DNA from 4 places in the Mesorhizobium sp. f-mel genome. Region 2 is predicted to be linked to each of the others. Evidence: predicted binding sites of a transcription regulator. Region 2 holds the regulator's gene; each other region holds the start of a gene.
What was found. Region 2 encodes LexA, which represses DNA repair genes until DNA is damaged. Its sites were predicted from a motif close to TGTTCNNNNTGTGTTCNG; they were not measured.
Positions count from the first base shown of each region.

Region 1: the regulator LexA is predicted to act here: its motif matches at 3,505-3,522, upstream of ACWUKX_RS13635 (ImuA family protein).
Region 3: the regulator LexA is predicted to act here: its motif matches at 6,008-6,025, upstream of ACWUKX_RS10695 (helicase-related protein).
Region 4: the regulator LexA is predicted to act here: its motif matches at 4,639-4,656, upstream of ACWUKX_RS15860 (DNA recombination protein RmuC).

Region 1 is NZ_JBSPTO010000008.1:189,891-197,400, forward strand. It holds gene ACWUKX_RS13615 (DUF4153 domain-containing protein) at 1-1,433, opposite strand, end outside; gene ACWUKX_RS13620 (HpcH/HpaI aldolase/citrate lyase family protein) at 1,732-2,628, shown strand; gene ACWUKX_RS13625 (DUF1737 domain-containing protein) at 2,654-2,860, shown strand; gene ACWUKX_RS13630 (metallopeptidase family protein) at 2,949-3,371, opposite strand; gene ACWUKX_RS13635 (ImuA family protein) at 3,546-4,565, shown strand; gene ACWUKX_RS13640 (DUF6504 family protein) at 4,507-5,988, shown strand; gene ACWUKX_RS13645 (error-prone DNA polymerase) at 5,985-7,510, shown strand, end outside.
Region 2 is NZ_JBSPTO010000022.1:69,168-76,677, forward strand. It holds gene lpxB (lipid-A-disaccharide synthase) at 1-119, shown strand, start outside; gene gltA (citrate synthase) at 212-1,540, opposite strand; gene gltX (glutamate--tRNA ligase) at 1,722-3,146, opposite strand; gene ACWUKX_RS23040 (ComEC/Rec2 family competence protein) at 3,249-5,705, shown strand; gene lexA (transcriptional repressor LexA) at 5,699-6,436, opposite strand; gene ACWUKX_RS23050 (molybdopterin molybdotransferase MoeA) at 6,541-7,510, opposite strand, start outside.
Region 3 is NZ_JBSPTO010000006.1:43,640-51,149, forward strand. It holds gene ACWUKX_RS10665 (hypothetical protein) at 56-502, shown strand; gene phaR (polyhydroxyalkanoate synthesis repressor PhaR) at 571-1,182, opposite strand; gene ACWUKX_RS10675 (acetyl-CoA C-acetyltransferase) at 1,473-2,651, shown strand; gene phbB (acetoacetyl-CoA reductase) at 2,783-3,508, shown strand; gene ACWUKX_RS10685 (FAD-dependent oxidoreductase) at 3,595-4,788, opposite strand; gene ACWUKX_RS10690 (TetR/AcrR family transcriptional regulator) at 4,747-5,505, shown strand; gene ACWUKX_RS10695 (helicase-related protein) at 6,210-7,510, shown strand, end outside.
Region 4 is NZ_JBSPTO010000011.1:48,682-56,191, forward strand. It holds gene dapE (succinyl-diaminopimelate desuccinylase) at 1-1,122, shown strand, start outside; gene ACWUKX_RS15835 (hypothetical protein) at 1,125-1,718, shown strand; gene truA (tRNA pseudouridine(38-40) synthase TruA) at 1,819-2,574, opposite strand; gene ACWUKX_RS15845 (GNAT family N-acetyltransferase) at 2,593-3,102, opposite strand; gene fmt (methionyl-tRNA formyltransferase) at 3,099-4,028, opposite strand; gene def (peptide deformylase) at 4,042-4,584, opposite strand; gene ACWUKX_RS15860 (DNA recombination protein RmuC) at 4,689-5,963, shown strand; gene ACWUKX_RS15865 (GFA family protein) at 5,968-6,372, opposite strand; gene ACWUKX_RS15870 (adenylate/guanylate cyclase domain-containing protein) at 6,984-7,510, shown strand, end outside.

The DNA.
Region 1 (7,510 bases), on a different contig from region 2:
CCCGCGCGGTAGCGGGCCTGGTCCTGCCCAAGCAGACGGGCGAGTTGGCGGTAAGAGGGAATGCTGGCCGCATTCGTCTCGGCCTGTTGCTCGAGGAAGCGATCAAGCGCCGGCCAGGCGCTGGGACCGAGCGAACGCAAATACCAGAAATCGAGCTTGGTGCCGCGGCCGGTCATTTCGAATGAGTGCTCGACATTGTAGTTGGCAATCAGCGCCGCGAAGTTGATGAAGGAGCAGGCATAGAGCGTCACCGAAAGCGTCAGAAGATTGGCGGAAAGCAGCCATTCATTGGATTTTTCGAGTGCGATGCGGGCGATGATCAGAGCAAGGCCCGTCGCCACCAGCCCCATCCAGACGAAGGCGGCGACGCGCCAGTAGGTCAGCGCATAGATGCCGATATAGAGATCGAGCCGCAGGATCGACGAGATGACCAGCACGATGTTCTGCGCCACCCAGACATAGACCAGCCGGCGGATGAGCGGATCGCTGGAGGTAGCACTTCCCGGCCGCAGCGCCGCCAGGACGAAGCCGGCGGCAAGCAGCGCCGTGACGATCAATGGATAGGCGCCGCGATGCGCATAGGCGGCGTAGGTCAGCCCGTCGGGAAGGGCGATGCCGCCCCACAGATAGGTGGCGTCGAGTGCGGTCTGCACCGCGAACAGGATGTTGAAGACGACCAGCGCGCGAAGGATGGCGGCCTTGCCGAAGACGATGTCCTCGATCGCCTTGGCGGGTTTTGTCGACACCCCGAGGGGGATAGGCAATGCGAGATGTGCAATGCGGCGGAAAAAGAGCGGCAGGCGCGGGCGCAGAAAGACCCAGACGCCGGCAAGCACGACCAGCCAGAACGCCAGCCGTGGCAGCTGGATGAGGTCGAGCAGTGCGTGGAGATCGATCAGCGACAGCCAGTATTCGATAACCGGATTGGCGGCGCCGAACAGCGCGAGAAACACTGCGCCCAAGGTCAGCGGCATGATCCAGACGCCGATCGCCGCAAGGCGGATACGCCGCTGGCCAAGCCGCCGCGCCGCCTTGCGCCAGCGGAAGAAATCGTGGACGAACCGGAATGGTACCGCGAGCAGGAAGAGCGCGACCTGGCCAGCAATGCGGGCAAGCCCACGCCGCAGCCGGCCGACCAGCCAAAGCGCGAAGACGACCATCGCCGCCAGCCCGATCGCGACGGACAGCGCACTGACATTTTCAATGAGCGGCAGCAGCCCGACAAGCAGGGCGGCGAGTCCGAGCCACAGGCCGCGGGCGCTGAGCGCCGAGGGATGGATGGCCGCGACTGCGGCGGCAAGCGTAGTGCCGAACAGGAAAAGCGTGATGCCGACCGGCTGCCCGTAGAAGAAGAAATCGGCCAGCGCGGCAAGCAGGACCGCAACGCCGAATCGCGCGCAAAAGCTCGGAGCGGCCGTAAGTAACGATGTCATGATCGGACTTTCTCAGCGGCTTTGATCCGGGCGGCATACCGGGGCGGAGATTTGCGGATGAAGGGGAAGATGGTCGCCGAACGGTGCGCCCGCGGCGGATCGACGAGCCACCAACCGTCATTGTGGAGGCGGTAAGGCAGGGACCAACGGGATTTTTCTCGCTCTTGCATGCCGCCCTTCTCGCCAGCCGAAATGCAGGCAGCGAGGCGGGTCCGAGGAGATTTTCGGGAGTTTTATGCAGTTTTCGTGCAGGCGAAGACCGCTTGCCTCGACCCGCCGCAGACGGCATAGATCGGACATGACGACCGAAACCTACCTCCCGCGCCGCTCAGTGCTCTACGTCCCGGCCTCGAACGACAAGGCGCTGGCCAAGATCTCATCGCTGGCCTGCGACGCCGTCATCATCGATCTCGAAGATGCGGTAGCCCCGGCCGATAAGGTTTCTGCGCGCGAAAAACTGGCCGGCATCTTCGCCAATCGCCCGGTTGCCAACCATAATGGCCGGCGCTGCGAGATGATCGTGCGCATCAACCCGCTCTCCAGCAAATGGGGCGCCGACGATTTGCTGTCGGCGTTACGCTGCGAGCCCGACGCCATCCTGCTGCCCAAGGTCGACACGCCGCGCGACGTCCTCGAGGCCGGTGACGTGCTCGACGACAATTTCGCACCCGACGCGGTGAAACTATGGGCGATGATCGAAACGCCCAAGGCTCTGCTCAACATCGGGCCGATTGCCGAGCTTGGCCGCGATCCGGCCTCGCGGCTGGTCTGTTTCGTTGCCGGAACGAACGACCTGGTCAAGGACACCGGCATTCGCGCCACGCCCGACCGGCGCTATCTCACACCGTGGCTGATGCAGATGGTGCTCGCCGCGCGCGCCGGTGGCCTCGACCTACTCGATGGGGTCTTCAATGAGTTTCGCGATCTGGATGGCTTTGCGCGCGAATGCACGGAAGCGGCCGCCATGGGATTTGACGGCAAGTCGCTGATCCACCCGGCTCAGATCGATGCCGCGAACCGGGCCTTCGCGCCATCTGCCGAAGCCGTGGCCGAGGCGCGCTTGGTGAAAGCTGCCTTCGCACTTGCCGAAAATGCCGGCAAGGGCGCCATCGCACTGAATGGAAAAATGGTCGAGCGGCTGCATCTGGCGCAGGCCGAAAAACTGCTGGCGAAGGCGGCCGCCATCGGGGCATGATTGGCAACCCACCACAGGAATGAAAATGAAACTCTACCGCTTTCTGTCCGCTCCGGACGATTCCAGCTTCTGCCACAAGGTGACAGCGGCGCTGAACAAGGGCTGGCACCTGTTCGGCTCGCCGACCTATTCCTACGACAAGCAGACCAAGAGCATGCGCTGCGGCCAGGCCGTGGTGAAGGATGTCGAGGGCCAGGAATACGGGCCCAGCACCAAGCTCAGCGATTGGTAGGGCGCTGAAACGCTCATCCCTCGTCCCTGGGTGAAGCAGGAGCGAAGCTCCGTCGCGGAGACCCTGGGATGACGAAGCGTGAGGCAGCCTACTCCGCTGCCTCTTCGATCCGTTCCATATCGTCGTCCGACAGGCCGAAATGGTGGCCGATCTCGTGAATCAGCACATGAGTGACGATATCGCCAAGCGTCTCCTCGTTCTCGGCCCAGTAGTCGAGGATGGCGCGGCGGTAGAGCGTGACGCGGTTCGGCCCCTCGCCGGTCTGCGGATTCCAGCGCTCGGCGATGCCGCGCCCCTCAAACAGGCCGAGCAGGTCGAAAGGCGTTTCCAGCGACAGATCGTCCATGATCTCGTCGGTCGGAAATTCGGCGATCTGGATGATAATCTCGCCGGTCAGCTTGCGAAATTCCTCCGGCAGATGGGCGTAAGCCTCTAAGGCCAGGAACTCCATTTCCTCCATCGACGGCGAAAGCTCGTCGTGCCAGGTACGGGTCTTATAGATGCGGGCCATGCTTTGTCCTTCTGATCCCGGCATATAGGCTTTCGAGCCGGACTCGGCAAATGGCCGGTTTGCCGTCCCGACGCGGGCAGGAATAAATTCCCCATGACTCCGCTTGACTCTTCGGGCGGCCTCTGGAATCAATAGGAACATAACAGGAACAATTGTGAGTGGAAGCTGACCGTCATGGCGACAAGCGCCGTGGCGCGGGAGACTGTTTTTGCCCTGCGCCGACAGATCGCGAAGATCGAGGGAACGCTGCCCGAGCGCCTGGAGACGCCGGCCGGCGCAGCTCCCGTTGATGCGGATGTCACGCCCCGGGATCTAACAATCGTCCGCCGCGGCCTCGCCGTGGCGCCGCCCGATGCGTTTCTGCGCACCGGCGCGGAGGGTCTCGATACTGCGCTCAGCGGCGGCCTGCCGAAGGCGGCGCTGAGCGAGATCCATGGCGCCGCGACACGTGATGCCGGGGTCGTCGCCGGTTTCGCCCTGTCGCTCGTCAGCCTGATCCTCAAACAGGAGCCGCCGCGACTGCCGGTCCTGTGGATCGGCACCGCGGAGGTCTTCCGCGAGGCCGGCTTCCCCTATGCCAGAGGGCTTCATGGCCTTTTCGGGATCGAGCCGGAGCAATTGCTGTTTTCCGAGGCGCCAAGGCTCCTCGATGGGCTGTGGGTCGCCGAGGAAGCCGCCCGGATGACGGCGCTCGCCGCCGTCATCCTCGAAATCCGCGGCAGCCCGCAGCGGCTGGACCTCACCGCGACGCGGCGGCTGCACGCCCGGGCACAGAGCGCCGGCCGGCCGGTGTTCCTGCTGCGCCAGGCCGGCGAGGCCGAACCGACGGCGGCATCCGTCCGCCTCGTCCTGTCGGCTGCGCCGTCGGCACCACGCCAGACGCTCGCCGGGCCGCTCGCCGGCTCGATCGGCCGCCCCGCCTTCACCGTCAGCATCGGCAAGAGCCGCACGGCCTTGCCGGGACAATTCACACTGGAGTGGAACCCGGATGAACGCAATTTCGAGGAAAGAAGGGCCGGGGAAGAACGGGCAGCGAATCCTGTCCCTGTGGTTTCCGCACCTCGCCGCGGAAAGGATCCTGCGGCAGCGTCTGGGGCGGTCCTGGCGTTCGCGGCCGTCGGATCACCTGCCCCTGGTGATCAGCCATCGCCAAGCGAACGCGCAGCGCATCGCCGCCCTCGACGAGCGGGCTGAGGCGCTTCATCTGAAGCGCGGCATGGGCATAGCCGACGCGCGCGCCATGCACCCATCGATCGACGTAGTGGAAGCCGATCCCGAGGCCGACCGCCGCCTGCTCGAAAGCCTCGCCGACTGGTGCGACCGCTACACTCCGCTGGTGGCGATCGACGCAGCCGACGGCCTGTTTCTCGACGTCACCGGCTGCACCCACCTTTTCGGCGGTGAACGGGCGATGCTGGACGACATTCTGTCGCGCTTTTTCCATCAGGGTTTCGATGTCCGCGCCGGCCTTGCCGCCACACCTGGTGCTGCTTGGGCGGCAACGCGGTTTGCCAGTGACCGCATCGTCCCCGGTGGCGAGGAGGAAGCGCTACTCGCACCCTTGCCGCTGGCGGCGCTGCGCATCGAGCCTGATATCCGCGCCAGCCTGGAAAGCGTCGGCCTGCGCACGGCGGGCGCCGTCATGGCAGCACCGCGCGCGCCGCTCGCCCGCCGCTTCGGCACATCGCTGCTTTTGCGCCTCGACCAGGCGCTCGGCCGCCTCGACGAGGCGGTGTCGCCGCGCCTGCCGGTCGCGCCGCTTTCGGTCGAACGCCATCTCGCAGAACCCATCATGCTGACCGACGAATTAGAGCGGCTGGTGAAAATGCTGGCGACGACATTGAAGGTGGACCTCGAGCGCCGCGGCGAGGGCGCAAGAAGGCTGGCGCTGCTGCTTTTCCGCGTTGACGGCGCCGTCAGCCGCATCGCCGTCGGCACGTCGCGGCCCTTGCGCGAGCCGTTGCTGATCCAGAAATTGTTTCACGAAAGGCTCGCCGCGCTCGAACAGGACATCGATGCCGGCTATGGCTTCGATCTCGTGCGCCTCTCGGTCCTGTCGGCCGCGGCCTTCGACATGCAGCAGGCGGATCTCGCCGGCGAAACGCACGATGACGGCGCCGACATCGCCCTTTTCGCCGACCGCATCCGCGCCCGGCTCGGCGAAAGCGCGGTTTTGAAACCGGTTGCCGTCGAGAGTCATCTGCCGGAGCGCGCCGTCGCCACGCTTCCCTATGCGGAGGCACCGCAAAGGGTCTCTCCGCCGAAGAAGCCGGACAAGATACAAGACACTTCATCCACGCCTGTCTTTCGGCCGGAACGGCCGATCCGGCTGTTCCGTTCGCCCGAACCGATCGAGGTGCCGGCCACCGAAATGCCTGAGGGACCGCCGATGAACTTCCGCTGGCGGCGCGCGCTGTACCGGGTCGCGCGCGCCGAAGGGCCGGAACGCATCGCCCCGGAATGGTGGCGGGAGACGTCGGGGCCGGAAGACGCGCCGACCCGGGATTATTTCCGCATCGAGGATAGCGACGGCCGCCGTTATTGGCTCTACCGCCAGGGTCTCTACGGCGCCTCTCAAGTCCCGCCGCGCTGGTTCATGCATGGGGTCTTCGCATGAACGCGCTGACGGTCGTTCCCTATGCCGAATTCGGCATCCAGTCGAATTTCTCGTTCCTGCGCGGCGCCTCGAAACCGGAGGAGCTGGTGGTCGCGGCAAAGTTTCTGGGCTTTTCGTCGATCGGGCTTGCCGATCGCAACACGGTGGCCGGTGTCGTGCGCGCTTGGCAGCAGGCCAAGGTGGAAGGTCTTTCCTATCATCCCGGCTGCCGCCTGGTTTTTTGCGATGGCACGCCCGACGTTCTCGCCTATCCGCAGGACCGCAAGGGCTGGGGCCATCTGTGCCGCATGCTGACGCAAGCCAATATGCGCGACGATAGCGAAAAGGGCGCACCGCTTCTCTATCGCGACGACTTTTTTGAATGGGGCGATCTCATGTCCCTGGCGGTCCTGCCGGATCTGTCGACGCCGGCGGAGGATGGTCTCAGGCTGGTTAGCCGACTCAAAGACCGCTTCGGCAAGAATCTGCGGCTTGCCGTTTCGCCAGATTATCGCGGCAACGACCACTACCGTATCGAGCAGGCAGCTGCCATGGCTGAGGCATCAGGCCTTCCGCTGATGACGACCAACGACGTTCTTTACCATACGTCCGAACGGCGCCGGTTGCAGGACGTGCTGACGGCGATCCGCCTCAACGTGCCTGTTGCCGAAGCGGGGCTGGAACTGGCGGCCAATGCCGAGCGCCATTTGAAGCCGCCAATGGAGATGGCGCGGCTGTTCCGGCGGCATCCGCAAGCACTGGCGGAAACGCTGCGCTTTGCCGGCGAATTGAGCTTCTCTCTCAGTGACCTCCAATACAATTATCCCGATGAACCGACGGAATCGGGCCTCGGGCCACAGGCCGAACTGGAAAGGCTGGCTCGAGAGGGAGCCGCGATGCGCTACCCCTCAGGCGTTCCCGCCGATGTGACTAGGCGGATCCGGGAAGAGCTCGCTTTGATCGAGCGCCTGAACTACGCGCGCTATTTCCTGACTGTCTACGACATCGTCAAATTCGCCCGCAGCCAGGGCATACTCTGCCAGGGGCGTGGCTCCGCGGCTAACTCGGTGGTCTGCTATTGCATCGGCATCACCGAAGTGGGACCCGAGCGGATCGACTCGCTTTTCGAGCGTTTCATTTCCGAGGAAAGAAACGAGCCGCCCGACATCGATGTCGATTTCGAGCATGAAAAGCGCGAAGAGGTCATCCAGTACATCTACGAGAAATACAGTGCCAAGCGCACTGCGCTTGCCGCGGCCGTCGTCAGCTACCGGGGCCGCTCGGCGATGCGCGAAGTGGCCAAGGCGATGGGCCTGTCGGACGATGTCAGGAGCGCGTTGTCCAGCTCGATCTGGGGTTGGTCGACCTCGGAGCTCGGCGAAAAGGAGACCAGGGCCGGCGGCCTCGACCAGACCGACCAATCGACAAGGCATGTGATCGAATGCGCCAACGAGATCATGGGCTTTCCCCGTCATCTGTCGCAGCATGTCGGTGGCTTCGTCATCACCAGGGACCGGCTCGACGAGATCGTGCCCATCATCAA
Region 2 (7,510 bases):
ACACCCCCTATCGCGCATGGCAGAAGGACGGTTTTGCCGAGGTGGCCAGACGCATGGCCGTTGATGAACCTTCCGGCGATATCGCTGCGGGGGTCGTGATGAAATACATCAAAGGGTGAGTAGTGAGTAGTGAGTAGTGAGTAGTGAAGATAGCAGAGCATCGCTCGGCGTCTAGAATTCCTATTTACTAATCACTACTCACTTCTTTTATTCACCGTTTAGCAATCGGCACGTAGTCGCGTTCCGGCGCACCGGTATAGAGCTGGCGCGGGCGACCGATCTTCTGGTGCGGATCCTCGATCATCTCTTTCCACTGCGCGATCCAGCCGACGGTACGGGCGACCGCGAACAGCACGGTGAACATGGTGGTGGGGAAGCCCAGCGCCTTCAGCGTGATGCCGGAATAGAAATCGACGTTCGGATAAAGCTTCTTCTCGATGAAATAGGAGTCGGTCAGCGCGATCTTTTCCAGTTCCATGGCGATGTCGAGCAGCGGATCATCCTTGATGCCGAGTTCGCCCAAAACCTCATGTGCGGTCTTCTGCATGATCTTGGCGCGCGGATCGTAGTTCTTGTAGACGCGGTGGCCAAAGCCCATCAACCGGAACGGATCGTTCTTGTCCTTGGCGCGGGCGATGAATTCCGGGATGTGGTCGACATGGCCGATCTCGCCCAGCATGTTCAAGGCCGCTTCGTTGGCGCCGCCATGAGCCGGTCCCCACAGGCAGGCGATGCCGGCGGCGATGCAGGCAAACGGGTTGGCGCCCGACGAGCCGGCGAGGCGAACGGTCGAGGTCGAGGCGTTCTGCTCGTGATCGGCATGCAGGATGAAGATGCGCTCCATCGCACGTGCCAGCACCGGATTGATCTTGTATTCCTCACACGGCACGGCAAAGCACATATGCAGGAAGTTGGCCGCGAAATTCAGCTCGTTCTTCGGGTAAATGAAGGGCTGGCCGATGTGGTACTTATAAGCCATCGCCGCGATCGTCGGCATCTTGGCGATCAGCCGCATCGACGCGACCATGCGCTGGTAGGGGTCCGAGATGTCGGTGGAATCGTGATAGAAGGCTGACAGCGCGCCGACCACGCCGCACATCACCGCCATCGGGTGCGCGTCGCGGCGAAAGCCGGTGAAGAAGCGCGACATCTGCTCGTGCACCATGGTGTGGCGCGTCACCCGGTAGTCGAAATCGTCCTTCTGCGCCTTGGTCGGCAATTCGCCGTAGAGCAAGAGGTAGCAGACTTCGAGGAAGTCGCCATGCTCGGCCAACTGGTCGATCGGATAGCCGCGATGCAAAAGGACGCCGGCATCGCCATCGATGAAGGTGATTTCCGACTCGCAGCTTGCCGTCGAAGTGAAGCCGGGATCATAAGTGAACGCCCCGGTGGTGCTGTAAAGCGAGCCGATATCGATGACGTCTGGTCCGACCGAGCCGCTTCGCACCTTGAGCTCGTGAGTTTTGCCGCCGAATTCAAGTTTCGCAGTCGACGCGTGGGTTTTGCCGCCAAATTCCATTTTTGTCGCAGCTTCGGACATTGCAAACTCCTTTAGGTTTTCTCATGCCGGCAAAGGCGAAATATCTGCAACGCAACACTTCGAAAGCACCGGAGTTCGCGCGTTTGCGCCCGCAATTGGATTTGCGTGCCAAATTGGGCCAAGGCCTAATGTTGCACTGCGAAACCCACCTTTCAATGCCAATCTTCTTGGGCCAGTTTTGCTAATCGATTTGATCCGCGACGCGCGCCAGGCTTTCCTCGCGGCCAAGCACGGCAAGCACATCGAACACGCCCGGCGAGGTGCTTTTGCCGGTGAGCGCGGCGCGCAAGGGTTGGGCCACAGCGCCGAGCTTATGGCCGCCGGCCACCGCATATTCCCGGATCGCAGCCTCCGCTGCTTCGGCCGTCCAGTCGCCTGAAATCGCCTTCAGCGCCGCATGAGCACCCCGCAAGATCTCGCGCGCATCACCGCCGAGCAGCGCCGCCGCCTTCTCGTCGATCCGCAGCGGCCGCTCGGCAAACAGGAAGGCGGCACCGTCGGCCAGCTCGACCAGTGTCTTGGCCCGCTCCTTTAAGCCGGGCAGGGCGGCGAGCAACTGCGCCTTGCGCGTGTCGTCGAGGCGCGCTGCGATCGCCGGGCCGCCTTCCAGATAGGGCAAAGTGGCGATGAAGATATCGAGCAATTCGGCGTCGTTCATGCGGCGCATATGCACGCCGTTCAGCGCCTCCAGCTTGGCGAAGTCGAAGCGGGCGGCCCCCTTGTTGACGTCGCCGATGTCGAACCAGGCAATCATGTCGGCGATCGACATGACCTCGTCGTCGCCGTGGCTCCAGCCAAGCCGCGCCAGGTAGTTGAGCAGTGCCTCAGGCAGGTAGCCCATGGCACGATAGGCTTCGACGCCTAGGGCACCGTGCCGCTTCGACAGCTTGGCACCGTCGGCGCCATGGATCAGCGGGATATGCGACATCGACGGCACGTCCCAGTCCATGGCTCGATAGATCACCATCTGGCGGGCGGCATTGGTCAGATGGTCGTCGCCGCGGATGATGTGGGTGATGCCCATGTCATGGTCGTCGACGACGACGGCATGCATATAGGTCGGATTGCCGTCCGAGCGCAGGATGATGAAATCGTCGAGATCCTTGTTGGGGAAGCGGACTTCGCCCTGCACGCGGTCATGCACCACCGTCTCGCCGCCGGCCGGCGCCTTGATGCGGATCGCGCCCTTTGCTCCGGCCGGCGCCTCCGACGGGTCGCGGTCGCGCCAGCGGCCGTCATACCGAGGAGGCAGCCCCTTGGCACGCGCGCTCTCGCGCATCGCCTCCAACTCGGCCGGCGTCGCATAGCAGTAATAGGCTTTGCCGAGCCGCACCAGCTCCTCGGCGACCGCGCGGTGGCGCGGCGCGCGCTCGAGCTGCGATACCGGCTCGCCGTCCCAGGTGAGGCCGAGCCAGGCGAGCCCATCGAGAATGGCAGCGGTTGCCGCATCGGTCGAACGCTCGCGATCGGTGTCCTCGATGCGCAGCAGCATCTTGCCGCCAGTGTGTTTCGCATACAGCCAGTTGAACAGCGCCGTGCGCGCCCCGCCAATATGCAGGAAGCCGGTGGGCGAGGGGGCAAAACGGGTGACGACCTTGTCGGACATGGAACTCTCAGGCAAGCGCAAGAAACGGATGTGGTTGCGCGGACTTTCGCGCGTCGCGCGTTCATGTAGCATAGGAGGTCAAGGGCGCAAGGGGCAGACCCGATGGCTGGACCAGGCCGGGGCGTGGACGAGAGCGAGGGCGCGATCACAAGCGTCAGCGAACGATCGCTGTTTGCCGACGTTCCTCACGCCGAGCCGCTACCCGCTTTGCTGCCTGCATCGCACCCGGCCACCCAGCCTCTTTCGCCGGACCGCTCCGCGCCAATACCGGCTCCACAACCGGGGCCCGTCATTCGTTTCCGCCGACAGCTCAGCCATCTTTCATCATCCGGTATCCGCAACAGCGTGGCCTCGGCAGCCGGCCTGGAACTCGACCGCGGCGTCGCCTTCCTGCTGGTGCCGGTTTTTCTGGCGTGCGGGGTGATCATCTATTTTTCGCTTACTGTCGAACCGGACTTTCCGCAGCCCATTGCCGTCGTGGTCCTCACGGCATTGTGTGCGGCTGTCACCCGCTCATGGCGCAAGACGCATCTGTGCTTCATGGCAGCGTTGCTGTGCGCACTCGGTGTTCTCGCCGCCAAGGTTGAAACCTGGCGCGCGGGAACGCAGATGCTCGGTTCGGAAATCCAGACCCAGCTCACCGGCCGTGTCGTTAGGCTCGATCAGATGGCGAACGGCCGGATCAGGCTGACCATCGACGTGATGTCGACCGCCCGGCCGACACTGCGTTATGCACCGGGACGTGTCAGGGTTTCGGCACGCAAAATTCCCGCTGAGATGACTGCAGGCTCGGTGGCAACCGGTTATGTGCGGCTTTTGCCTCCGACTGGCCCGGTTAGGCCGGACAGTTATGACTTCTCCTTTGACAGCTATTTCGCCGGTATCGGTGCCAGTGGCTTTTTCCTCGGCAATCCGAAGATCGTCGTTTCCGAGGATGTGCCGTTCGCCGCGCGCCTTTCTTCCTCGATCGAAAAGGCGCGCGAAAACATTGCCGACCATATCAGGGACAGCATTGGTGGCGCCGAGGGGGAGATTGCCGCCGCACTGATCATCGGCGTGCGTGCCGGCATTCCCGAAGAGATAAACGAATCGATGCGGCGCACCGGCATCTACCACATCATCTCGATTTCCGGCCTGCACATGGCGCTTGTCGCCGGCACGATCATGGGATTGCTGCGCGGCGCCTTTGCGCTGTTTCCCGATTTTTCGTCACGCCGGCCGGTCAAGAAATATGCGGCTGCTGCCGCATTCCTTTCCATCGCTGCCTATCTCATTTTTTCCGGTATCGTGGTCGCGGCTGAACGCAGCTTCATCATGCTGGCGGTAATGCTTGTCGCCGTGCTGTTCGACCGAGCGGCACTTACCATGCGCAATCTGACGATTTCTGCCATCGCCGTCATCGTCGTGTCGCCGCACGAGGTGGTCGGCCCAAGCTTCCAGATGTCCTTCGCCGCGACTGCTGCTCTCGTGGGCGCCTATGCCGGCTGGTCCGACTATCGTGCCGACAGGGCCACGGCGCCGCCACAGCGACGGTCGCCGGTCGCCTTCGTCACGCGAAAACTCGCCGCTGGGACTGGTACCATCGCAATGACCTCCATCATTGCCGGCAGCGCCACCGCGCTCTTCGCCATCTGGCACTTCCAGCGCGTATCGCCGCTTAGCCTGTTCGCCAATCTGGCGGTCATGCCAATCGTCACGGTCGTCATGTTTCTGGCCGTCCTCAGCGCTCTGGCAATGCCTTTCGGCTTCGACGGACCTTTCCTCTACATGATGGGCAAGGGACTGACGGCCATGATCGCAATATCGGGATGGATTTCCGAGCGGTCGCCGGTCGATGCAGTCGGGCTGATCTCGTTGCAGTCGGTTCTGCTGGTGACGGTCGCCCTGGTCATCGCTACGATGGCGACGACATGGTTGCGGCTTGCGGCACTTCCCTTTGCGCTCGCCGGCCTGCTGACGATTTCCGACACGCGCGCCCCCGATGTGCTGATTTCGGAAGATGCGCATCTGGTGGCGCTGCCGATCGGCGGCGGCGAACTTGCCGTCAACCGGGTGCGTTCGAACGAATTCACCACCGACAACTGGAAACATGCGCTGGTTTCAGCGACCATTGTCGAGCCGGAGACATTCGAAAAAGGAGACGTGCGGTTCGACATCGCCGACCCGGCCGACCTGCCGCCTGGAGCGCCCTTCTACTGCACTGCCGGCCTGTGCCTCGCCCGGCACCCGTCCGGCGCGATCATCGCACTCGCCGACGACCGCAAAACCGCACGGCCAGCCTGTGCCTTTGCGGATTTGATCGTCATCGACGATGCCACAGCCTATTATAATCCCTGCCGCAATCCGCTGGTTCTCGTCGTCACCAAACGGCAGCTCGCTCGCATGGGCAGTGCCGCCGTCTTCTTCGATCCGCTATCAGCGACGACGCGCGCAGAAATCCGTTTTGCCGTCAGACAGCCATATAGGCCTTGGCACGAGCAGCGGAGATTTTCGCGCGAGGCGAGGGGCTTGCCGCCATACCGCAGGGCCGAGAAACCCAAGAAGCCTGCCGCTCAGTAACGCCGGATCAGTCCGACGAGCTTGCCTTGCACCTTGACCCGGTCCGGCCCGAAGATGCGCGTCTCATAGGCCGGATTGGCGGCTTCCAGTGCGATCGAGGCGCCCTTGCGGCGGAACCGCTTCAGCGTCGCTTCCTCCTCGTCGACCAAGGCGACGATGATCTCGCCAGGCTGGGCGGTGTCGGCGTTGCGGATGATGACCGTGTCGCCATCGAAAATGCCGGCCTCGATCATCGAATCACCCTTGACCTCCAGCGCGTAGTGCGTGCCGCCGGTGATCATGTCCGGTGGTACCGAGATCGAATGCGTCTGGTGCTGGATGGCCTCGATCGGCACACCCGCAGCGATGCGGCCCATCACCGGTATGGAGATGGTGGCAACGACGTCGTCGTCATTGCCGGCCGCGGGCAGGCGCGAAGGCGCCGGTTTGATCTGTCGTCCGAGGCTGCCCTGCCCAAGGCTGCCCTGAATGACGCTTGGCGAGAATTTGCGAGCCGAATTGAGGCCGGGCGCGATCGAATCGGGCAGGCGCAGCACCTCCAGCGCGCGGGCCCGGTTGGGCAGGCGGCGAATGAAACCGCGCTCCTCCAGCGCCGTGATCAGCCGATGGATCCCCGACTTCGAGGCGAGGTCGAGCGCTTCCTTCATCTCGTCGAACGAGGGCGGAATGCCGCTTTCCTTCAGCCGCTCGTGGATGAACATCAGCAGTTCATGTTGTTTGCGTGTCAGCATCGCGACCCCCAACAGAATCAGAAAAACAAACCCAGAACAAACACTATCTGTTCCAGTTGTGTTCCGCAACCGTTTAAAGTTTAATGAATGTGTTGACGTTTTGTTCAGCGTAGCATCAGCACGCTGCACGCGGCGCCCGTCGCGGCTGGGGGAGCGAATGGCTCGCGCACGATCAGCCCGTTGGCGTCGGCCAGCATTTTGAGCATCGAGGAATCCTGGACGCCGAACGGGGTCGCCAGTGGCGTGCCGGCTTCTTCCTTCACCACCGCGCGTACATAGTCCTGCCTGAGATCGTTGGCCGGCATGGCGGCGCCGAGCCGCGCCTGACGCATGTCCTGCCGGAAGGCGCGGCCGCCGAGCCGCGCAAGCAGCGGCTTCAGAAAGAGCTGCGTGCAGACCAGGCTCGCCACCGGATTGCCAGGCAGGCCGATGCAGCGGATGTCGCCCAGCCGCCCGAACATCAACGGCTTGCCGGGCCGCATGGCGATTTTCCAGAAATCGAGCGTCATGCCTTCACCGGTCAGCACGTCATGGACCAGGTCATGGTCGCCGACCGAGGCGCCGCCCAGCGTGACAATGACGTCGGCGCCTGCGTCGACCGCTTGTTTTACCAGCGTGGCGATCGCCTCCTTGCGGTCGGGGGCGATGCCGAGATCGAGCGCGCTGGCGCCGACCGAGCGGGCCGCGGCGGCGACGCCATAGGCAATGGACGAGATGATCTGGTCGGGGCCAAGGTCGCTGCCCGGCGGCAGCAATTCGTCGCCGGTGGCGATGATGGCGATCAGCGGCCGTTTCACCACGCTGACCTGCGGGTGGTTGGCCGACGCCGCCAGCGACAATGCCGCCGAATCAAGCGGGCGGCCTTTCTCCAGCAGGACGTCGCCCTTGGAGAAATCGAGCCCGAAGCGGCGGATGTTGCGGCCTTCAACCGTGGACGCGGTCACTTCGACGCTGCCGCCGCCGAGATCCCTGGCATTCTCCTGGATGACGATGGTGTCGGCGCCTGCAGGAAGCGGCGCGCCGGTGAAGATGCGCACGGCCTGCGCCGGGCCGACTGTTCCGGCAAAGCCGCGT
Region 3 (7,510 bases), on a different contig from region 2:
TTGCGCCCCAGCGATTCATATGTAATCAGTGATTACAACATCAACGGAGGTTACCATGCTTCGCATCATCGCAACGACTGCCCTCGCTTTCTCCCTATTGTCGCTCGGGTCTGCCCAGGCCGAAGATCGGCCAACTCTGGAAATCGTCTGGCCCGTGGCCGGTTCGGTCATCGAACTCGGCAATGATCCCGAAAGGGCGATAGGCGTCGTGGTCAGGAGCAACTTCACGCTGCTGCCAGCGGGTGAATGCGACGGCGTCAGCCAATGCGGCCACGTGCATATGAAGATCGATCCCGCCGGAGATACCTGCAATATCGCCGGCAAGCCGTACAACAGCATGAACAGCGACTTTGGCGGCGATCTTATCACTGCTCGTTTCGGCCATTGTCCGGATGCCGCCGGCAAGCACGTGATCGGCGTCCTACTTGCCGATGATCATCACAAGCCCATTCTAGTGGACGGCAAACCCGTTACCGCGCTGGTGACGGTGACGACGAAATAGCGTGGCAGAGATGTTCTGACACGGTCTGCTGATGGGAGATTTTCGGCCGGGCTTAGTCCAGCCGGCGATCACGACATCGTGTCGAGCTTGCGCTGCATGGCGGCGATCTGTTCCTTCAACTCCTGAAGGTCGTCGGGTTTATCCGACGTTTCTTTCCTGGCCGGCTCCGCCGGCGCTGCGGAAGAGCCATTCGAGCCTGCAGGTGGGAAGGGCGTGAACAGGCGCATGGCATTCTGGAACATCTCCATGTTGCGGCGCGTCTGCTCTTCCAGCGCCTTGATCGGCGTGGCGATCTTCATCATGTCCAGCGGCGACTTGCCCAACGCACCCTTCATCTGCTCGCGGAAGCGTTCCTGTTCCTTTGAGAAGGCGATCATCGACTGCTCGAGGAAGCTCGGCACGATCATCTGCATCTGGTCGCCGTAAAAGGCGATCAGCTGGCGCAGGAACGGAATTGGCAGCATGTTCTGCCCATCCTTGTTCTCCAGTTCAAAGATGATCTGGGTCAGCACCGGATGCGTGATGTCGTCGCCGGTCTTGGCGTCCTGGACGGTGAACTCCTCGCCCTTCTTGACCATTTCGGCAAGGTCCTCGAGCGTCACATAAGTGCTGGTGCCGGTGTTGTAGAGGCGGCGATTGGCATATTTCTTGATGATAATCGGTTCGTCTTTCGCGGCCATCAGCATCCTCCCAGGACACCGGCGCACTTGTGTAAGCTGCCGGTAACGATTGCGCCTTTTCAAGGATATGCGCAAAAGCGTCGCAATTCCAAGTGGTTTGTGCAGTGCGGGATCAATTAATGCTGCATGGCGGCCAGAAAATGCTGCGCAGCAATGGGCGGGCTGTTTCCACCACGAGGCGCAACCTGCTTGCGGCGCATGGCCAGCGTGCCCATTTCCGGTTTGACTTGGGCCATTGAAAGGGCAAGAAAAGCCCTGACGATACGATACCTCGAAGTCTGGAGAAGAACATGTCCGCTGCCATCGTTGTCGCCAGTGCGGCGCGCACGCCCGTCGGTTCCTTCAACGGCGCCTTTGCCGCCACCCCGGCGCATGAGCTTGGTGCCGTCGTCATCAAGGAACTGCTGTCTCGTGCCGGTGTCGAGCCGGCGGAGGTCGACGAGGTCATCCTCGGCCAGGTGCTGACCGCGGCTCAGGGCCAGAACCCCGCCCGCCAGGCATCTATCAATGCCGGCCTGCCAAAGGAAACCACCGCCTGGGGCCTCAATCAGGTTTGCGGCTCAGGTCTGCGCGCTATTGCTCTCGGTATGCAGCAGATCGCCACCGGCGATGCCAAGGTGATCGTCGCCGGCGGGCAGGAATCGATGTCGCTGGCCCCGCACGCTCAACACCTGCGTGCCGGCGTCAAGATGGGCGACTACAAGATGATCGACACCATGATCAAGGACGGGCTGTGGGATGCCTTCAATGGCTACCACATGGGCAACACGGCCGAAAACGTCGCACGCCAGTTCCAGATTACCCGCGAGGACCAGGACCGGCTCGCATTGGCCTCCCAGAACAAGGCAGAGGCCGCGCAGAAGGCCGGCAAATTCAAAGACGAGATCGTGGCTTTCACCGTCAAGGGCAAGAAGGGCGACACCATTGTCGACCAAGACGAATACATCCGCCACGGCGCCACGATCGACGCCATGACGAAGCTAAGACCGGCCTTCGATAAGGAGGGCACCGTGACCGCCGCCAATGCCTCCGGCATCAATGACGGCGCCGCCGCCGTGCTGCTGATGACCGAAGCGGAAGCCGAAAGGCGCGGCATCACGCCGCTGGCGCGCATCGTGTCCTGGGCGACCGCTGGCGTCGATCCGCAGATCATGGGCACCGGGCCTATTCCGGCCTCGCGCAAGGGGCTGGCCAAGGCCGGCTGGTCGGTCGGCGATCTCGACCTGGTCGAGGCCAACGAAGCCTTCGCCGCGCAGGCCTGCGCCGTCAACAAGGACATGGGCTGGGATCCGTCCATCGTCAATGTCAATGGTGGCGCCATCGCCATCGGCCACCCGATCGGCGCCTCCGGTGCCCGAATCTTCAACACGCTGGTCTACGAGATGCGCCGCAGAAGTGCCAGGAAAGGCCTTGCCACGCTGTGCATCGGCGGCGGCATGGGCGTTGCCATGTGCGTGGAAGCGCTGTGAAGTCATATGCGAAGCGTCGTGAAGACAGGGTGAGCAAGCCGTGAAATAGTCGGGCGGAACGGGGCTCAATCGCCGTTAGAGCGTTCCCCGTTCGTCGCCCACCGCTCATGAAAGAAAAAAGGGAGGACATCATGACAAAGATAGCACTCGTCACCGGTGGGTCGCGCGGTATTGGCGCCGCGATTTCGATCGGCCTGAAAACCGCCGGCTACAAGGTTGCCGCGAACTACGCCGGCAATGACGAAGCGGCGCAGAAATTCAAGGCAGAGACCGGCATCCCGGTCTACAAATGGTCCGTCGCCGACTACGATGCTTGCGCTGCCGGCATCAAGCAGGTCGAGGCCGATCTCGGTCCGGTTTCCGTGCTGGTCAACAATGCCGGCATCACCCGCGACGCCATGTTCCACAAGATGACGCGCGAGCAGTGGAAAGAGGTCGTCGACACCAATCTTTCCGGCGTCTTCAACATGACGCACCCGCTGTGGGGCGGCATGCGCGACCGCAAGTTCGGCCGCGTCATCACCATCTCCTCGATCAATGGCCAGAAGGGCCAGACCGGCCAGGTCAATTATTCGGCCTCGAAGGCCGGCGATATCGGCTTCACCAAAGCGCTCGCCCAGGAAGGGGCGCGAGCCGGCATCACCGTCAATGTCATCTGTCCCGGCTATATCGCCACCGAGATGGTCAGGGCGATGGACGAGAAGGTGCTCAACGAGCGCGTTATCCCGCAGATCCCGGTCGGCCGCCTCGGCGAGCCGGAAGAGATCGCACGCTGCGTCGTCTTCCTCGCTTCCGACGATGCCGGCTTCATCACCGGCTCGACCCTAACCGCCAATGGCGGCCAGTATATCACCTGAGGCGTCGGCCCTCGCTGGTAGCTGATGTACCGGGCCGACGCCAACACGGCCAAGACCGAGGGCTGGGAGCCACACAATCGCGGCTGTCAGGCAACAAGCTTCAGCCCTGGTTCGGCTGCAGGCTTGGTCTGGGGGATCGGCTCGCGCGAAGGTGCCGGCAGGCGGGCAAGCGGCGCCCGGCTGAGGCCTGACAGTTTCAAGGCGATGCGACGTCTCAGGAATGAATTGAGGTTCAGCACCGAAAGCACGAGATTGCGGACGAACCGCTTCACCGGACTGCGGGTAAGCGCCATGTCGGTCATCGTGCCCGCTAGTTCAAGCACCTCTTCGGCCGCCGGGCGCCGCAGCGTTTCGTAAAGGTCGAGCTCCGCTTCCGGGCGCACGCCGTTCACCACGTCGCCAAGCAACTGGCCAAGCACGACCGCGTCGATGATGCCGGTGTTCATGCCCTGCCCTCCCGCCGGGCTGTGCACGTGCGCGGCATCACCCATGAGAAACAACCGGTCCTTGCGGTACGAGCGGACCAGGCGGTGATGGACGCGAAAACGCGAGCTCCACGACAGATCGAGCACCCGGGCTCTTTTTTTGGTCGGTCCACGGCTGTCGAGCAGCGCCTGGATGTCAGCGATCTCGGGCTTTTCCGGTGCGTCATCCATTGTTGCGACGACCCGGTACGATCCGTCCGGGAGCGGCGCCACCACCACCAGCCCGGCCGGTGCAAAGAACAGCGACACTTCGGTCGGCCCAACCGGCCAGTCGAGACGAACATCGGCGAGTACGAACGAAGCGTCATAGGCCGCGCCGTCGAACTCGATGCCGGTCGACCTGCGCACCAGGCTGTGCATGCCGTCGGCACCAACGACGTAGCGTGCCGATATCAGTTTCTCGCGGCCGTTCTCGATCACCGTCACGCGTGCGCCGTCAGCGTCCTGAACGACCGCCTTGGCCTCGACCGTGCGATGAATCACGCCGCCCAGGGTTGCGATCCGTTCGGCGAACACCTGCTCGGTCAGGTTCTGAGGCAGCATCATCAGATAGGGATGCCTTGACGGAAGCTTGCTGAAATCGAGCTTGAGCAGCGCCCGATTGCGGTCGCGGATGGCGAAATTCTGCAGCTTCAGGGCAAGTTCGCTCAGCCGCTGCGTGACGCCGAGCGGCTGCAGCGTTTCCAGCGTCTGCGCGTGGATGACGCCAGCCCGCGACGTCTGAAGCCCCTGCGCCAGCCTGTCGATCAAAACATGATCGACACCGGCCTGGTGCAGCACGATGGACAGCGCCATGCCGGTCGGCCCGGCACCGATTATCAGGACTTCCGTAGTTTCGGGCAACATTTCTCTCTCCATTTGTCAACGATCGTTGACTTTCTAGCCGAACCCATTGCATTTGTCAACGGCCGTTGGCATATGAATTTCATGACCGAGAATCAGCCGAAGAAACCCAGCAAGTCGGACCGCACGCGCGCCCAAATTCTCGAGGCCGCGAGGCTCCTGTTCGCCGAGCACGGCTATGACGGCGCCTCCATCCGCGACGTCGCGGCGCATGCCTCGATCGATCCGGCCATGGTGATCCGCTATTTCCGCAGCAAGGACGAACTGTTTGCCAGGGCGGCGGTCGTCGACCTGCAATTGCCGGCGCTGCGGGTGATCGATCGAAACGCCATCGGTGAAACGCTGGTCAGGCGTTTTCTCGAAATCTGGGAAGGCCCGGCCAGCGGTCCTGGCATGGCAATTCTGCTGCGTTCGGCGACGTCGAACGAATTCGCCGCGGAAAAATTGCGCGACGTATTTGGCAACCAGGTGAGGCCGGTGGTTGCGGCGGTCTCTGACCCCGCCGATGCGGGTCGACGGGCCGGGCTCGTTTCGAGCCAGCTGCTGGGTCTGGCGATGTGCCGGTACCTGCTGCGGCTTCCGCCAGTCGTCGCCCTGTCCCACGACGAAATTATCCAGAAAGTCGGCCCTACTTTGCAGCGCTATGCCGTGGGAGAGGACGGGTCTTGAACCAATCCGTTCTGCATTGCTGGCACACTGGTCCTCGTGCAGCGACTGCGCCGACGATGGACGCGGCGCCGACCTTGTGCCGAAGCGGCACGCAAAAGTTAACGGCGGCCGCACAGCCTGTGCAAAACCTGTTCCCCGCCTGTGGATACCCGGTGGAAAACCTGTTCACGACACTACATATTGGGGTGAACAAACCGGGAAACTCCCGCCAGCGCTGATTCGTCGCCGTTTCGTTCCGGCTTTGAGCGGAAGGTTAACTACAAAAGGCTGAAAACATCCCCAAATGGTTAAGGCGCGTTAGGAAAGATTAATAATTTCAAAATGTTGGTGACACCGCCGACCTGCTGTCGATCGTTCATCGGCAAAGGTTAACGGCGAGTCAGCCCTGCATGAAACGGGCCATTTCGGCGATTCAGCATGTGGTGAGACTCGCCGGCGAAAAATCCAGATGTAGCCGTGAACAAACCCTGAATCCGCGCGAGTCAGCGATTCGTAGCCGATTCGTTCCAGACTCGTTCCAACTGTTAAATCGGAACGCCCTACTGTCTAATCGGAACAGATTATCGAAGCTGAGGGGAGCCTTCGAGCTGCCGTCGGAACATTCCGCTTTCGCTTCGCGCCCGAAATCCCTATGTGCTTGTCACACGCGCCAGCACGGGGCGCGCTCCCGACAACGCGAGGCAGAGAGCCTTATTTCCAGGTCGATGAACATCCAGCCGAAACACACTGAACCGCTGATCCTGTCGGGCCGCGACGTGACCGCCGTGCTCGGGCCGACCAACACCGGTAAGACCCATCTCGCCATCGAGCGCATGGTGGCGCATGAAAGCGGCATTATCGGCCTGCCGCTCCGGCTCCTCGCCCGCGAGGTTTATACACGCGTCTGCGAGAAGGTCGGCGCTCACAAGGTGGCGCTCATCACCGGCGAGGAGAAGATCCAGCCCGACGGCGCCAGATATTCGGTCTGTACGGTGGAAGCCATGCCGCGCGAGACCGACGCCGCGTTCGTTGCCATCGACGAGGTTCAGCTGGCCGGCGATCTCGAGCGCGGCCACATCTTCACCGACCGCATCCTGCATCTGCGCGGCCGCCAGGAGACACTGCTGCTGGGTGCGGCCACCATGCACGGCATCCTCCAGCGTCTGCTGAAGGGCGTGTCGGTGGTGACGCGGCCACGGCTGTCGCATCTCGCCTATGCCGGCTCGAAGAAGCTCACCCGCTTGCCGCGACGTACGGCGATCGTCGCCTTTTCCGCCGACGAGGTTTATGCGATCGCCGAACTGATCCGCCGCCAGCAGGGCGGTGCGGCCGTCGTGCTCGGTGCGCTATCGCCCCGCACCCGCAACGCGCAGGTGGCGCTGTTCCAATCGGGTGATGTCGATTATCTGATCGCCACCGATGCGATCGGCATGGGCCTCAACCTCGATCTCGATCATGTCGCCTTCGCCCAGAACCGCAAATTCGACGGCTACCAGTACCGCAATCTGACGGCGGCCGAGCTCGGCCAGATCGCCGGCCGCGCCGGCCGGCACATGCGCGACGGAACCTTCGGCGTCACCGGCCAGGTCGATCCACTGGATGAGGAACTGGTCAAGAAGATCGAAGCGCATGATTTCGACCCGGTGAAGGTGCTGCAATGGCGCACCGCGCGTTTCGATTTCGCCAACCTCGACGCGCTGAAGCGCTCGATCGAGACCAACGCCCCGGTTGAAGGCCTGACGCGCGCGCTGCCGGCGGTGGATGCGCAGGCGCTCGAGCACCTGTCCCGCGACGAGGACATTCGGGCGCTTGCCACCGACGCCAGGCGCGTGGCGCTGTTGTGGGAGGCCTGTGCCCTTCCCGACTACAGGAAGATCGCGCCAGCCCAGCATGCCGACCTGATCGCCTCGATCTATATGGACCTTGCCAGGCATGGCCATGTCGACGAGAACTACATGGCCGAGCAGGTGCGCCGTGCCGACACCACCGAGGGCGACATCGACACGCTGTCGCACCGGATCGCCCA
Region 4 (7,510 bases), on a different contig from region 2:
GCACTGAGCACGCTGGAAAAAATGCTGAAACCACTCGGCTTTTCCGTCGAGCGCCCGGTGTTTTCGGACGACGGCACGCCCGATATCGAAAATCTCTATGCGCGGCGCTCCGGCAACGGTCCGCACCTGATGTTCGCCGGGCATACCGACGTGGTGCCGGTCGGCGACGAGGCCTCATGGACGCATCCGCCTTTCGCCGCGGAGATCGCCAAAGGCGAGATGTTCGGCCGCGGTGCCGTCGACATGAAGGGCGGCATAGCCTGTTTCATCGCCGCGGTGGCGCGCCATCTCGGTTCGAAAGGCGGCCTGAAAGGCTCGGTCTCGCTGCTGATCACCGGCGACGAAGAAGGGCCGGCCATCAACGGCACGACAAAGCTGCTCGAATGGGCGGCCGCCAAGGGCGAGAAATGGGATGCGTCTATCGTCGGCGAGCCGACCAATCCCGACGCGTTGGGCGACATGATCAAGATCGGCCGGCGCGGCTCCTTGTCCGGCAGCATCACCGTCAACGGCCGCCAGGGCCACGCCGCCTACCCGCAGCTTGCCGACAATCCGGTGCGCGGGCTGATGACGCTGGTCGAAGCCTTGCTGCACCCCGTCTTCGACAACGGCACCAAGGACTTCCAGCCGACCAATCTGGAGGTGACCTCGATCGATGTCGGCAATCCGGCCACCAATGTCATTCCGGCAAAGGCGACGGCCACCTTCAACATCCGCTTCAACGACACATGGACCGCCGAGACCATCCAGGCGGAAATCCACAATCGCCTCGACAAGGCGGCGAAGCGCAAAAAATACCGGGCCGGCAAGACGACGCCGGTCGATTACGAGCTTGTCTGGCGCGACCGGCCGAGCCACGTCTTCCTCACCCGCGACGACCGTCTGATCGAAGCGCTCAGTGGTTCGGTCAAGGCGGTGATCGGCAGGAAGCCGGCGCTTTCCACCTCCGGGGGCACCTCCGACGCGCGCTTCATCAAGGACTATTGTCCAGTGGTCGAATTCGGGCTGGTCGGCAAGACCATGCACATGGTCGATGAACGCGTCGCGCTTGCCGAGCTCGAGACGCTGACGCAGATCTATCAACGCTTCATCGAAGACTGGTTCGAGCAAGGCGCATCGTAATCATGCTTTCGTCCGATGAAACCTATGCATCGCTGACCGGCGCCTGGCGACTGATGCTCGGCAAGGCCGACGGGCTGCGCCAGCTCGACCTTTCGGCCGACGGTTTCTGGAATTCCTTCTTCGCCATCGTCGTCGCGGCACCGGCGCTGATCGTCGGTTGGGTCGGCCTTGCCAACGAGATCGGCGATCCGAGTGCATTCGCGGGCCGGTTCAGCATGCTGATCCGTCTGGCGACGGTCGACATCGGCGCCTGGGTGTTGCCGCTCGTCGGCCTTGCCCTTGTCGCGCCGCGCGCCGGCATTGGCGGGCGTTTTGTTCACTATGTCGTCGCCAGCAACTGGACGTCGGCGATCATCGCCTGGATGATGCTGCCAGCAGCGTTGATCGGGCTTTTCCTGCCGTCCACCAACGAATTCGCCGTATTGGCGTCGCTGCTTTTGTTTGCGCTGTCGATGATCCTGACCTGGCGAATGACAAACGTCGTCATCGGCAGGGGCGCAGCTGTCGGTACCGCTGTCTTCGCCGGCATGTTCGTGGCGTCGCTGGTCGTTGTGTTCGGCCTGCGGGCGCTGCTCGGCATCGGCGCGCCGGCTTAATGCATGTCGCCCGAAAGTGCGCAGCGGTTTTGGGACAACGACATGCATAAAAACAGGAACTTAAAGCGCGTCGGATGAATCCTTTCAGACGCGACGCGCTTTAGTCGACCTTCGGATAATCCACACCGACGAGAAAAAGTCCGTCGGGCGGCGCCACCTGGCCGCAGGCTGCACGGTCGCGCGCGTCTAGCGCCGCCTTCAGGTCGGCAACCGTCCAGCCGCCTTCGCCGACGCGCTTCAGCGAGCCGACCATCGAGCGCACCTGATTGTGCAGGAACGAGCGCGCCGAGGCTCGCACTTCGATCACGTCACCCAGCCGACCGACATCCAGCCGGTCGAGCGTCCGGACCGGGCTGTCGGCCTGGCACTGGGTCGAGCGAAACGTGGTGAAATCATGCCGCCCCAGCAGCACCTTTGCCGCCTCGTGCATAGCCTCGGCGTCGAGCCGCTTCGGCACCCACCAGATCTTGCCCTTGTCGAGTGCCGCCGGCGCGCGTCGGTTGACGATGCGGTAGAGATAGTGGCGGCCGATCGCCGAGAAACGCGCGTCGAAGCTATCAGGCACGACAGCCGCCTTGAGGATGGCGATGCGCGCCTTGGCCGTTTGCAGGTGGGCATTGACGGCATCGCGCACGTTGTCATCAGGCCATGCCTTGACGAGATCGACATGCGCCACCTGAGCAGTCGCATGGACGCCGGCATCGGTGCGGCCGGCGCTGCGCAGCGAGACCTGTTCGCCGCAGAACCTCTCGATCGCCTGCTCGATCGCCTGCTGCACCGAAGGCTGGTCTGCCTGACGCTGCCAGCCGGCATAGGGGCTGCCGTCATATTCGATGTCGAGGCGAAAACGCGGCATTCCTAAGCGGGATTGAGGTTAGGCGGCGAGCGCGGAGCTAAAGGCTGAAGCGTAGACCAGCCTGCCGGTCTCAGGCGCCTCGCCCCAGGCCAGCGCCTGCAACGCTTCGCCCTGGTACTCGCTTTCGAACTTTTCGGCGCGCGCATGGCTGTAGCCGAAGCGGCCATAATAGGCAGGATCGCCAAGCACTACCGCGAGCGCTTCGCCGGCTTCCTTCAGGCGGATATGCGCCTCGCGGATCAGCGCGCCGCCGATGCCGGTGCCATGGAATGACGGCTCGACCGCCAGGGGCGCCAGCGCCACGGCCGAAAAGCTCTTGCCGCCGTTCTGCACGAAAAGCCGCGAAAACAGGATATGGCCGACCACCTGTCCATCTTCTTCCGCCACCAGTTCGACGACGGCGTCGCCGCCGCTGACCAGCGCATCGACCAATCCGGCCTCTGCCTGCTGGCCGAATGCGTGTTCCTCGACAAGGCGAATCGCCTTGCGGTCTCGCGGCGTCGCCGCGCGTATTGACATCATGCTCATGAGAATTTCATTCCTTTTTCGAGCTTGGCCCCGTGCAGAAACTCCTGCGCGGCAATGGGCCTTCCGCCCGCACGTTGAACTTCGACCAACCTGATCGCGCCTGACCCGCAGGCGACCGTCAGCCGGTCGTCGAGAATTCCTCCCGGCTCGCCGGCGCCTTGCGAAAGCGTCGAGCGAAGCAGTTTGAGCCGTTCCAGACGGCCGCCGATTTCGGTCTCGCACCATGCGCCGGGAAAGGGCGACAGGCCGCGAATATGATTGTGGACTTCGCCCGCAGGCCGCGTCCAGTCCATGTGCGTCTCCGCTTTATCGATTTTTTTGGCGTAGGTCACCCCCGCCGTCGCCTGAATGGTAAATGTCAGGGCATCCCGTTCCAGCCGTGCCAGCGCTTCCGCCATCAGCGCGGCGCCAATGAGCATCAACCGATCGTGCAGGTCGCCGGCCGTCATATCGGGTCCGATGGCGCATTTTTCGACCATGGCTACCGGGCCGGTGTCCAGGCCTTCTTCCATCCGCATGACCATCATGCCTGTCTCGGAATCGCCGGCCATTACGGCGCGCTGGATGGGGGCGGCGCCGCGCCAGCGCGGCAACAGCGACGCGTGACCATTGAGGCAGCCGAGCCGCGGCGCCTCGAGAATGGGTTTGGGCAACAGCAATCCATAGGCGACGACCACGGCGACATCGGCCCGCAAGGCGCGGAACACCTGCTGCTCGACCTCGCTTTTCAGCGACACCGGCGTCCGCACCTCGACGCCCAGTTGCTCCGCCTCGCGCTGAACCGGCGACCGCGTCAGTTCCAGCCCGCGGCGACCGGCGGCGCGCGGTGGCTGGGTATAGACGGCTTCTATCTCATACCCGGCTTCCGCGATCGCCCGCAGCGTCGGAACGGAAAAATCGGGGGTACCCATGAAGATGACGCGCAGGGGCATTTTGAGCCTATCCCACCAACTTGCCCGGCGCCTTGTTGCCTGCCTTGTCCCTGGCGAGCTTCTTGAACTTCTTCACCACCATGTCGCGCTTCAGCTTCGAGATGTGGTCGATGAACAGAACGCCGTTGAGATGGTCGATCTCATGCTGCAGGCAGGTCGCCATCAGCCCTTCGGCCTCGATCTCCTGCAGCTTGCCGTCACGATCGAGATATTTCACCCGCACGGCGGCGGGGCGCTCGACCTCGGCATAGTAATCCGGGATCGACAGGCAACCCTCCTCGTAGACCGAGCGCTGATCGGCGCTCTCGAGGATTTCGGGATTAATGAAGACATGCGGCGCCGGCGTCTCGTCTTCCTTGGCGAGGTCAACCACCAGCATGCGCAGCGGTTCGCCGACCTGGATCGCCGCCAGACCGATGCCCGGCGCATCATACATGGTCTCCAGCATGTCGTCGGCCAGTTTGCGCAAAGCGCCGTCGACACGCTCGACCGGCTTTGAAACCTGGCGCAGGACGGGATCGGGAAGGATGATAAGCGGCTTGATCGACATGGCGTCTCACCTAAGACCTCGAATGAAAAGCGTCAACCGGGGCATTTGCAGCGCTGTTCACGTTTTGATCTGTCCCGTCAGGCCGAATCATCTATGCTGTCCATATGAACGAGTTGACCACCATCCTGTCCGAACCGATCGCCCGGCTCGGCGCCACCACGATCACGCTCGGCCACGCATTGGCATTCGGCGCGATCCTGTTCCTTGGGCTGTTCGTGGCGCTCGTCGTCGCGCTGTGGCGCTCGGCCAAGGCGCGTGCGGTGGCTGCCGCCGAAGCCGCCGACCACGCCCGCGACGCCGAGGCGCGGATGGCCGGTATCTTGCAAAGCCAGGCCGAGATGCAGGGCCGCATGGGCGCCATCGCCGAAGTGTTCGGGGCGCGGCAGGCCGAACTCACACAGTCGATCGGCCAACGCCTCGACGCGATGACCGGCCGTCTCGGCCAGACCATGACCGAGCAGACGAGATCGACGCATGAGAGCCTCGCCAAGCTGCAGGAGCGGCTGGCGGTCATCGATACGGCGCAGGGCAACATCCAGTCGCTCGCCGGCCAGGTCGTTCAGCTTCAGGCGATCCTCTCCAACAAGCAGACGCGCGGCGCCTTCGGCCAGTCGCGCATGGAGGCGATCGTCGCCGACGGCCTGCCGCACGGCGCCTATGAATTCCAGGCGACCCTGTCGAACGGAAGCCGGCCCGACTGCCTGGTGAAGATGCCGAATGGGGCGCCCGCACTTGCCATCGACGCCAAGTTTCCGCTGGAAGCCTGGAATGCCATCCGTGCCGCCGAAGGCGCCGATTTGCAGAAGGTCGCCGCACAAGCGTTCCGGCGCGATATTGAGGTGCATGTCCGCGATATTTCCGAAAAATACCTGATCCAGGGCGAGACGCAGGACACCGCCTTCATGTTCGTTCCGTCGGAATCGGTGTTCGCCGAGATCCACGAGAATTTCGAGGGGATTGTCCACAGAGCGCACCGCGCCCGAATAGTCATCGTCTCGCCGTCGCTGCTGATGCTGTCGATCCAGGTCATCCAGGCGATCCTCAAGGACGCCCGCATGCGCGAGCAGGCGCATCTGATCCAGGGCGAAGTCATCCGGCTGATGGAGGATGTCTCGCGCCTCGACGAGCGGGTGCGCAAGCTGCAGAGCCATTTCGGCCAGTCGGCGAAGGATATCGACGACATCCTCGTCTCGACGTCGAAGGTGACCAAGCGCGGCCAGAAGATCGAGGCGCTGGAGTTCGGCGCGCAGCCGACGGAGGAAGACGCCGGATCGGCCGGGACGACACATGGGACCGGCGCGAGGGCCGAAGCAGGCGCACGCGTCGCCGACTCCAAGACCGGCCAGCTGAGGCTAAGGGTGGTCGAAGGCGACGACTGAGAGGCTACTGCTCCTCCACGATCGTCGTGCCTGCGAATTCCGGCAGCCAGTGCAGCGCCGAGCGGTGCCAGATCTGTTTTCTCGGGATCAGTTGTTCGCGCTGTCGCGCCGTGCCGACCCTGATGCCGTAGACTTTCGGCCCGTCGCCGACCGACGTGGCATAGAGATGCGAACCGCACTCGCCGCAAAAAGCCTGGGCGCGCCTGGCGCCGCTCGGTGCGGTCTTGATGTAGATCTTCGGCGTGCCCTTGGTGATCCGATAGTGGTCCTCCGGCGCCGGCACGGTCACGCGGAAGGCCGTGCCCGTCAGTTGCTGGCAATCGGTGCAGTGGCAGATACTGGTCTTTTCCGGATCGACTTCCGCCTCGTAAGTGATGGCGCCGCAATGGCACCCGCCGTCGATCTTCATTTTCATTCCTCCCAAAATCCGTTCGGCAATGCTTGAGCGAGGTGCGCCCGTTTGGACACATAGTATGTGGCGAGCGCCGCGTAGATCACTTTCGGGACCCGCCATGCGCCGCCATGGTGTACCGCATCGTTTCCATCCGCTGTGAGCCTATCGATCCATGCGCCGAAGCTCCACACGCAGCACAACGCACGAGCCGTCCAGTCGTTCAAAGCGATGGGCCAAAGCCCTAGAGAGTCGGACAGTGGCTTTGAGCGTTCCTTCTCCAAGCGTGAGAACAGTCCAGTTGGCCGGGCGCCGCAGGATACGCTTCGCGGGACACTTTCTTTTCCGAAGCGCTCTCCGGCCGCAGAAGTCTCAGCCTTGCCGGAGGTGAACTTCTGACCCTGAGCCGTTATCCCGGAGCGCATTCCGGGCCCCAACCGATTTGCGACATCCCCTTCACTGATTCACTGCCCGTCTAGTCCGCTGTGAGGGTGGGGCTTAGCAACAACCGCTCAAGGTCGGTCGGTCGTTGCAGGGCTGACGTGTTTTCATCGAGCCAAGACTGACGCTAGTACCTTGCCGGGAATGAGCTATAATTCAGATGCTAGTGACTGCCGGGCGCTTGCACAATGGCTGGACTGGGTGAACAGATTGCGCGTCAGCAGCGCACCATGGGACCGCTCCTGGTAGCGGCAGTGGTCATCGGCCTTATAGGTCTGCCCGTCGCAGCCTGGCTCGACCTGCGAGACCTATCGGAACGGATGCTGCGCACGCAAGCCAGCGAAATCAGCCGGATCATCGACGAAATGCGCGGATTCTACGGCAGCGAAGTCGTGGGACGCGTGCTGCAAGCAGACGACGCCGTGACCGCGACGCATAACTACCGGGACGTGCCAGGCGCGATCCCTATTCCAGCAACCCTCTCGATCGAACTCGGCAAGCGCATCAGCGCTCACGACGGGTCCGTCAAATATCGGTTCGTCTCGGATCTACCCTTCAAAGGTCGCGACCCCCATCAGCTCGATGCATTCGAGCGGAATGCAATCTTTGCTTTGCGCGCCAACCCGAGGGAGCCGATCATCGAAGTCTCGGGTTCGCTGTTTGACCGGCACGTCCGAGCCGCGGCCCCGGTTGTAATGGGACAAGTCTGTGTGAC